DNA from 2 places in the Bradyrhizobium sp. SZCCHNRI1009 genome. Region 2 is predicted to be linked to the other one. Evidence: riboswitches for the same ligand, from Rfam matches in the RefSeq annotation. Region 2 holds a riboswitch; the other holds the start of a gene.

Region 1 (4,637 bases), on a different contig from region 2:
CGACAGGCGCAGCGCATCGATCGGCTGCCAGGTCGCGGTGGCGCTCCATTTTTCCTTCGGCCGCCGCAATAGCTGCTGGCCGGTGGCCGCATCGACCGCGCGGGTGAAGGTGTAGTCTGCACGCAGCGAGATCCGGTCGGTGAGATCAGCCGTCACGAAGCTCTCGGTGCCTTCGGTGGTCGCGAGGCCGACATTGGCGTAGGAGGTGAAGGTCGCGTTGAAATTGATCAGGTTGGTGATGCTGTTGTGGAAGTAGGTCGCGCCGAAGCGGATGCGATCCGAAAACAGCGGCTGTTCGAAGCCGGCGTCGTAGCCGGTGCTCTGCTCCGGCTTCAGGTTGGGATTGGCGAAGAAGTTGAAGGCCGGAAAATCCTGGTGCAGCTGGCTCAAGGTCGGCGCCTTGAAGCCGGTGCCGTAGCTCGCCTTCAGCTTGGTCCCGGTGACCGGCAGGATCACCGCCGGCGCGATCCGGAAGGTGCCATGGCCGCCGAATTGCTCGTTGACGTCGTTGCGCAGGCTCGCCACCACGAACCAGCGTTTGGCGAACTCCGTCTGCAACTCGATGAAGCCGGCCTTGTTGCCGTTCTCGGCGGAAAGATCAGTTGTTTTCAGCCGCTCGGTCTGCTGCTCCAGCCCGACGACGAGATTGTTGTGCGGCGCCAGTTCGGTCACCGCGTGCCAGTCATATTTGATGCGTTCCCCCGTGGCGACCGCGGCCACGGGATTGCCGGCCGTCAGATCGGACGACCAGTTGTTCACGTAGTTGACGCCGAAATAGTTCCTGATGCGGCCGCCGAGCAGCGACCACACGGCTTCCTCGCGCGTCGCCAGCTGGTGGACCGTGTGGTTGCTCCTGATAGCATCGGGAGCGCTCGGAAAGCCGCTGTCGCCGGTGAACAGCAGCGTGGCGTCGGTGTATCGAATCACCGAGTTCAACGTCCAGGCCTCGTTGAGATCGACGCCGAGCTTGGACGAGGCGGTCACGTTGTCGTAGGCGTTGCCGATCGCCTTCTGCCCGGCCGGGAGCAGCTGCCACGGCGTCACCGGCACGTCGCCGGCGTGCAGATGCGCGACATTGACCGCGTAGTTGACATTGTTTTGTGAGCCGCTGACGCCGGCCGACTGGTTGAAGGTCTTGAACGACCCGCTCTCGACCGAGGCGGTCGCCCGCGCCGGGCCGTCGCCCTTGCGCGTGATCACCGAGATCACGCCGCCGATCGCATCGGAGCCGTACAGCCCGCTCTGCGGCCCGCGCAGCACCTCGAGCTGCTGGATGTCGGCGGCGAGCAGATGCGCGAAATCGAACGCACCGTTGCTGTTGGTGACGTCGCCGACGTCGATGCCGTCGATGATGAGCTTGGTGTGGTTGGCATTGGTGCCGCGCATGAAGACGTTGGTCTGGCCGCCCGGGCCGCCGGCCTGCACGACGTTCAATCCGGGGACGGTGCTCAGGATGTCCGGCACCGTGCGGGCCTGCTGCGCGGCGATGTCCTTGTCGGTCACCACCGTGATCGCATTCGCGACGTTGGCGACCGGCGTCACGATGCCGGCCGGGCTGACCGCGACGGGCGGGCTGGCCGGCGATTCCGGCTTTGCCGCCGGCATCTGTTGATGCGCGGCGTTGCCGGCTCTGCGGGGGATGGCCGGTTTCGGAGCGATCGGCCGGTGCGGCGGGTCGACCTCGACCGGCGGCAGCAGATCGGGCGAGGCGGATTGCTGCGCCGTTGCGGGGGAGGGACCGAGCAGCGCGAACGACGAGAGGAGGCAGAACGACGACAGAAGGGCGCGACGGCGCCTGGCATGGGGAACGGGAGACACGAGTGACCTCGGCATGACGTCAGTGGCACGTCACCGCGAACGAGGTCTCATGCACGCCTTTGCAGGCCTGCCTGAAAACGATGCCAATAACGCCCCGACCGGCATCCTCGCGTGTGACCACGGCTGACGGCAGGTCTCCTGGCTCGCGGGTCGTCACCTCCACGTCGCCTTCCCGGGACCGAGATTTCCCAGTGGCCTCTGACGCGAGATTCGCCGCTTACAGTTGCGGGGGCAGCTGCGGCCTTCGGTCACGTCCCTTGCGAGACGTCTCCGGCACCGCATTCCCTATTGAGCCCCGGTCGAGGGGCACCGTCGCCGTCACCGTAGGAGTGCGGGCGCACCAAAGTCAATCCGGCGCCCGGTGATCTCCTGGCGATAACGCGCTGGAGTGGATTGCGTGTGGCGAACTCTCTCGGCCGCCGCGTTCGGCGTGAGATACCCGGCGCCCGCGACGCCCCACAGCTGTCGTTCGCAGGGACGACAGCGGGATGTGAGGCGCGAATCAATTCCGGCGCGAATCGCTTGCGAGCGCCGCTTACTTCTCGACCTTGTTGTGCACCATCCAGAACCGCAGGGTGCGCTGGGCGGTGTCGAGGGACAGGCGGGAATAGTCGCGTTCCGCGAGCTTCAGCGTGTCGCTGTCGATGGCGTGCTTGATCGGCCGGTGGGTCAGGATCTTCGCCACCACCGACCAGGCCAGCCCGGCGGCACGGCAGGGGATCAGCACGATGTCGGTGCGCGGGCCCTCCAGCACCTTGGCCATCATCTCGGTCGGGACGTTGTTGAGCAGGCCGAGTGCGGCGGACACCTCGCCGAAGCGGCGGGTCTCGGCGAAGAAGGCGATGGCGGCATCGTTGAGCTCGTTCAGCCCCTTCATGCGCTTGACGGCCTCTTCGGCCAGCGTGAAGTCGCGCCCGATCAGGCCGCCGTCGCTGCGCGCAACGTCGGCGATTGCCTTGAGGATTTTCTTGATCTCCTGCTGCAACGCCGGCGGCGCCGAGGCCATCAACTTGGCGCGCACGGCTTCGGTTGCGCGGCGCAGGAGGTCGCGCAGATGCTTGGTGGGCAGGTCGATGCGCAGCCCGATGATCTCGGACAATTCGTCGTCGTCCTCGGCATGCGCCATCATCCCGGAATAGCCGGTCTCGGAGAAGCGCGCGGTCTGGTTGTTGGCAAGCTTGCGGATGACCCGGCGCTCGCCGCGGTCGACGATGATGTCGGTCACCGCCTCGGTCAGATGCGGGCGGCTGGAGATCGCCATCAGGTGATCCTGGCCCTTGGTCGCCGCGACCTCCACCAGCGTATGCTCGGTGAGCCGGCTCGAGTGCATCAGCACGTTCTCGGCCACCGAGATTTCATCGTCGCGGGCGAGCTGCTGGATCAATTCGACGGGCGCATAGTCGACCGGCGCGAGATGCTTGCTGAGCTCGGCCCGCGCGCGGGTCTCGACCCGCGAGACCAGCATGCACAGCACGTTGTCGAACACCTTGATCTGGTCCTCGCTGAGGCGTTCGCCGTCATGCAGGAACAGGTTGGTGACCTGGCGCAGCGTGTTGACGCGCTTCGCCGAGGAGCCGCTGCGGACGGCCTCTTCGAGTTCGGTGATGATGGAGTTTTCTGAAAGCGGAAGCTGTTCTGGCTGTGACACGATCGCGCTCGTTGGTCCGGATTGCCGGAGCGACAGCAACGCGTGTGGGATCCGCTGCAAGGCTTTCGGCCGGGGCAGTTTTCGGCACGGGCGATAACAATGCGTTAGGGGCGGAGGGCGTAGTACTCCGGGGAAACACGGATACGGAAAATTAAGACGATACGCATAGAGGGGAAGACGGGTCGGAGCCCGGCGTTTCGGAGATTCGCCGGACAATCGATGGAATGAGGTGCGATCACCTCCTTGTAGACCCGGCGAAGACAGGCGAGCGAGGCGGAAAGGTTAACGATCTCATAAGGTCACAAACCTTCCTTCATCCAGTTTGGTCGCTGCCCTCGATCTCACGTCAGCTCTCATCCTCCCAAGCATTGAAACTTAAATCCGATTCTTGCCGCGGCCGTTTTGCCGACGCGCCGTGCGTTGCGTGCCGTATTCTGTTGTTCCGGGGCAGGCTCGGCGGGTGATGACCTCACGCGAAAAATCAGCGCCAGCATCTTGCCGCATCCCGTGCGATAATCGCCGCGCAAATCGTTGAGGTCCCCATGAAATCCGTCGTCATCACCGGCGCATCCACCGGCATCGGGTTCGCCTGTTCGAAGCACCTGCTCGCGCGCGGCTTTCGCGTGTTCGGCAGCGTTCGCAAGCAGGCCGATGCAGACCGTCTGCGCAGCGAGCTCGGCGCCAACTTCACGCCGCTGCTGTTCGACGTGACCGACGAGGCGGCGGTGAAGGCGGCCGCGCAGGAGGTGCGGGCGGCTCTCGCCGGCGAGGCGCTCGCCGGCCTGGTCAACAATGCCGGCATCGCCGTCGCGGGGCCGGTGACGGAGCTGCCGATCGCGCAGTTCCGGCATCAGATGGAGGTCAACGTCATCGGCCCGGTGATCGCGACCCAGGCGTTCGCGCCGCTGCTCGGAGCGGATCCCGCCATAAAAGGGGAGCGGGGCCGGATCGTGATGGTCAGCTCGGTGGCCGGGCGCAACGGCAACCCGCTGTTGGCGCCGTATTCGACCTCGAAGCACGCGATCGAAGGGCTGTCCGAGAGCCTGCGCCGTGAGCTGATGCTGTTCGGCATCGACGTGATCGTCATCGCGCCGGGCGCGGTGAAGACGCCGATCTGGGCCAAGGCCGACGAGGTCGACCTGTCGCCGTATCAGGCCTCGCCGTTCTTCCC
Region 2 (4,637 bases):
GAGCGACGTCCAGCCCGTCCGCTGCGCGATCTCGTTGATGCCCGACGCGAATAACGCCGGATCGCCGCGGAACTTGTTGACGAGGAAACCCGCGATGCGTGCGGCATCCGCGGGCGCGATCACCGCCTGGGTGCCGACCAGGCTCGCAATGACGCCGCCGCGGTCGATGTCGCCGATCAGCACCACCGGAATCTGCGCCGCCTGGGCAAAGCCCATGTTGGCGATATCGCCGGCGCGCAGGTTGATCTCGGAGGCGGAGCCGGCGCCTTCGACCAGCACGATGTCAGCATCAGCAGCCAGATGGTGAAAGCTCTCGAGCACCGCTTTCATCAATTGCGGCTTCATCGCCTGATAGGCCGACGCCTTGGCGTTGCCGATGACGCGGCCCTGCACCACGACCTGCGACCCGATCTCGCTCTGCGGCTTCAGCAGCACCGGGTTCATGTGCACCGTCATCGGCCGCCGCGCGGCGCGCGCCTGCAGCGCCTGGGCGCGGCCGATCTCGCCGCCATCCGTGGTGACGGCGGCGTTGTTCGACATGTTCTGCGGCTTGAACGGCGCCACTTTCAGGCCGCGCAAGGTCAGCGCACGCGCGAGCCCAGCGACGATCAGCGATTTGCCGACGTCGGAGCCGGTGCCCTGGAACATGATGGCGCGCGCGCTCATGAGCCTAGTACTCGATGCCTTCCTGCGCCTTCACGCCGGCCGCGAAATGATGCTTCACGAGGTTCATCTCGGTGACGAGATCGGCGGCCTCGATCAGCTCCGGCTTGGCGTTGCGGCCGGTGACGACGACGTGCAGATCGGGACGGCGCCCTGCGAGCGTGGCGACGACGTCGGCGATATCAAGATGATCGTAGCGCAGCGCGATGTTGAGCTCATCGAGAACGAGCAGCCGGATCGACGGATCCGCCATCAGCTCCTTTGCCTTGGCCCAGGCGCGCTCGGCCGCGGCGACGTCGCGCGCGCGATCCTGGGTTTCCCACGTAAAACCTTCGCCGAGCGTGTGCCACGACACCTGGTCGCCGAACGTCTCGATGGCCTTGCGCTCGCCGGTCTCCCACGCGCCCTTGCCGAATTGCACGACGCCGATGCGAAAGCCGCGGCCGATCGCGCGCAGCATCAGGCCCCACGCCGCCGTCGATTTGCCCTTGCCCTTGCCGGTGTGAACGATGAGCAGGCCCTTCTCCACGGTCTTGGAGGCGACCTCGGCATCCTGCACCGCCTTGCGGTTCTCCATCTTCGCCTTGTGGCGGGAATCGTCGGCGCTTTCGGTCACGGGCATGTTCTCCTTGTCACTTCAAAGTCAGCGGCAGTCCTGCCGCCATCAGGATCACGCGATCGGCCACGGCCGCGACGTCCTGGTTCAGTCGACCCTGGGCGTCGCGAAAGGCGCGCGCCAGCGCATTGTCCGGCACGATGCCCAGCCCGACTTCGTTGGACACGGCCACGATGGGGCCATTCGCGCTCCTGAGCGCGTCGATCAACTCGGCGCATCTGGCCGGCACGTCCATGTCGGCGAGCATCACATTGCTGAGCCAGAGCGTCAGGCAATCGATCAGCATGGGCGTGCCCGAATCTCCGCTTGCCCGGACGAGGCTAGGTAGATCATGCGAGGTCTCCAGCGTCTGCCATCCCTCGGTGCGGCGCGCCTTGTGCTGGGCGATCCGGTCGGTCATTTCGGCGTCGAACGCCTGCGCCGTCGCAACATAGGTCCAGGGCGGCGGAAGGGCGGTGACGAGCGCCTCGGCATGGCGGCTCTTGCCCGAGCGCGCGCCGCCGAGCACCAGCGTCAGGCGCGGCAGGACGGGGTGCGGCGGGGCAGGGGCCATGGGGACGATTCCGATTGACGGGCTTTGGCGCGACCCGTATCTAACAGATGACGGTTCTCCGAAAGGAGAGATTTAGGGAACACGGTGCGGGTTCTTGACCCAAGGCCGTGGCTGCCCCCGCAACTGTAATCGGCGAGTGTGAGGCCAAGACACCACTGGGAAACCGGGAAGGTGGCCTGATGCAGCGACCCGAGAGCCAGGAGACCTGCCGTCGACATTGCTGTTGGCCGACCCGTCGCGCGGGGAGTCGCGATGCTGGTTCTGATCCCGCCGGGATGGGCGGGATGCCGTCGGATGCAGCGCATCGTCCGGTCCTCTGGGGAGCCGGCAAGCGACGGAGACGGCCATGAAGTTGACCCGTACCACGACCTTTGCAGCCGCGAGCCTGTTGCTGCTCGCCGCCGATCCCGCCTTCGCGCATCACATGATGGGCGGCAAGCTGCCGCAGACGTTTGCGCAGGGGATGCTGTCCGGCCTCGGCCATCCCATCATCGGAATCGACCATCTCGCGGCGATCGTGGGCGCAGGCATCGTTGCAGCTCTTCTGGGCCGCGGCTTCGCGCCGGTGCTCGCCTTCACCACCGCGATGATCGCGGGCGTCGGCCTGCATGTGGCCAAGGCCAACATCCCCGCTGCCGAGCTGCTGGTCGGCCTGACCACCGCCGTGGTTGGGCTGGTGGTGGTGATGCGTGGGCGTTTCGGCGTGTTGCCGGTTGCCGGCCTGTTCGCCGTGACCGGCCTCGTCCACGGATATGCGCTGGGTGAATCGATCGTCGGCGCCGAGAACTCTCCGCTAGGAGCCTATCTCGCCGGGCTGCTCGTGATCCAGACCGTCATCGCGGCCGGTGCGTTCCTCGGCACCAGGCTGCTGTCGGCGAAGGCCAAGGCGGCTGCGCCGCTGGCGCTGCGGCTCGCGGGCGCTGCCATCGTGCTGGTGGGCGGCGTTGCCGCCGCAACGGCCGCCGGCGTGATCGGCTGATTGATGATCGCATCGACTGGAGAGACGACGCTGTTCGTCTGCGTCACCTGCCGCACGCAGGCGCCTGAAGCTGCGCCGCCGGACGAGCCGCGGGCCGGTGCCCGTTTGCTCGCAGCCATCGAGACGGTGCCGGCCGCGCAGCGCGCCGGCGTCACCGTTGTCGGTGTCGAGTGCCTGTCGAACTGCAATCGTGCGTGCACGGTTGCGGTGACAGCGCCGGGCAAATGGACCTATGTGCTCGGCGCGCTCGATCCGGATCTGCATGCGCGGGATGTGCTGGCATTCGCGCAGCTGCATCAGCGCCATGATGCGGGCCTGCCGGCCTGGCGCGAGCGCCCGGAATACATCCGCAAGAACACCGTCGCGCGCGTGCCTGCGCTGTCGGCGCCACGCTGAAACCGAGAGATCGTATCGCCATGACGAAGTCGTTCGCCAAGACGCCTTGCACCATCGTCACCGGTTTTCTCGGCGCCGGCAAGACGACGCTGGTGCGCAATCTGATCGAGACCGCGAACGGCCGCCGGCTCGCCATCATCGTCAACGAGTTCGGCGACGTCGGCATCGACGGCGACATCCTGAAGGGCTGCGGCGTGCCGGACTGTCCGGAGGATCGCATCGTCGAGCTGTCGAACGGCTGTCTGTGCTGCACCGTCGCCGACGATTTCGTGCCCGCGCTCAGGAGCCTGCTGGATCAGAAGGAGCCGCCGGAGCATATCGTGATCGAGACCTCGGGGCTGGCGCTGCCGAAGCCGCTGGTGCAGGCCTTCAACTGGCCCGAGATCGCGACGCGTGTCACGGTCGACGGCGTCGTGGCGGTCGTCGACGGCCCGGCGGTGGTTGCGGGCCGCTTCGCCGACGATCCGGAAGCGCTCGCGGCGCAGCGCGCCACCGATGCCTCGCTCGATCACGACAACCCGCTGGAGGAGGTCTACGAGGACCAGCTGCTGTGCGCCGATCTCGTCGTGATGAACAAGAGCGATCTGATGAGCGAGGAGCAGCGCAAGGATGTCGCCGCCGAGATTGCCGCCAAGGTGCAGCGCGCCGTCAAGGTGATCGCGACCGAGCATGGCAGGCTGTCGGCGTCGGTGCTGCTCGGGCTCGGCGCCGCGGCGGAGGATGATCTCGCCGCCCGGCCGTCGCATCACGACAACGAGGCCGAGCATGATCACGACGATTTTGAGAGCTTCGTGCTCGACGTCCCGGCGCAGGCCTCGCCCGATGCGCTCGTCGACCGCATCGCGGCCGCCGTCGATGCGCATGATGTCTTGCGGGTGAAAGGGTTCGTGGAAGTTGCCGGCAAGCCGCTGCGCCTCCTGGTGCAGGCCGTGGGCAGCCGCATTCAGCACCAGTTCGAGCGCCCGTGGCGCTCGGGCGAATCGCGGCAGGGGCGGTTGGTGATCATCGGCGAGCGCGGCCTCGATGCCGCCGCCATCCAGAGCCTGATCACAGGGTAGGCGTCACCGATGCACCTGCTGGCGACAACGGGCGGGGATCTCGACGACCTCGAACAGGCCGTGGATCTTGCGCAGTCGCCGGCCGAGATCGTCGTGCTGTCGTTCTCGGACACCGACCTGTCGGCGTTGGCCGAAGCCTGGACCGCGACGTCGACCGAGCTGCCCAGCCTGCGCCTCGCCAGCCTGAAGCGGCTGAAGCATCCGATGTCGGTCGATCTCTATGTCGATCGCGTCGTGCTCGGCGCGCGCGCCGTCGTCGTGCGCTGTCTCGGCGGGCTCGACTATTGGCGCTACGGGCTGGAGCGCATCGCGTCGGCCTGCCGCAGCCGCAACATTCTGTTCGCGGCACTGCCGGGCGATGATCGCGCCGAC

What was found. Region 2 has a riboswitch for cobalamin ahead of QX010_RS26145 (HupE/UreJ family protein). Riboswitches for the same ligand answer to the same signal wherever they lie in the genome.
Region 1: another riboswitch for cobalamin. It lies ahead of QX010_RS32005 (TonB-dependent receptor plug domain-containing protein); the one in region 2 lies ahead of QX010_RS26145 (HupE/UreJ family protein).

What each region holds. Positions count from the first base shown of each region.
Region 1 is NZ_JAUEUL010000038.1:17,985-22,621, reverse strand. Features, by position in the region: gene QX010_RS32005 (TonB-dependent receptor plug domain-containing protein) at 1-1,833, opposite strand, end outside; cobalamin riboswitch at 1,929-2,147, opposite strand; gene QX010_RS32000 (DUF2336 domain-containing protein) at 2,354-3,466, opposite strand; gene QX010_RS31995 (SDR family oxidoreductase) at 4,009-4,637, shown strand, end outside.
Region 2 is NZ_JAUEUL010000020.1:63,337-67,973, forward strand. Features, by position in the region: gene QX010_RS26130 (cobyric acid synthase) at 1-666, opposite strand, end outside; gene cobO (cob(I)yrinic acid a,c-diamide adenosyltransferase) at 671-1,279, opposite strand; gene cobU (bifunctional adenosylcobinamide kinase/adenosylcobinamide-phosphate guanylyltransferase) at 1,296-1,832, opposite strand; cobalamin riboswitch at 1,867-2,060, shown strand; gene QX010_RS26145 (HupE/UreJ family protein) at 2,179-2,811, shown strand; gene QX010_RS26150 (DUF1636 domain-containing protein) at 2,815-3,207, shown strand; gene cobW (cobalamin biosynthesis protein CobW) at 3,228-4,265, shown strand; gene cobN (cobaltochelatase subunit CobN) at 4,275-4,637, shown strand, end outside.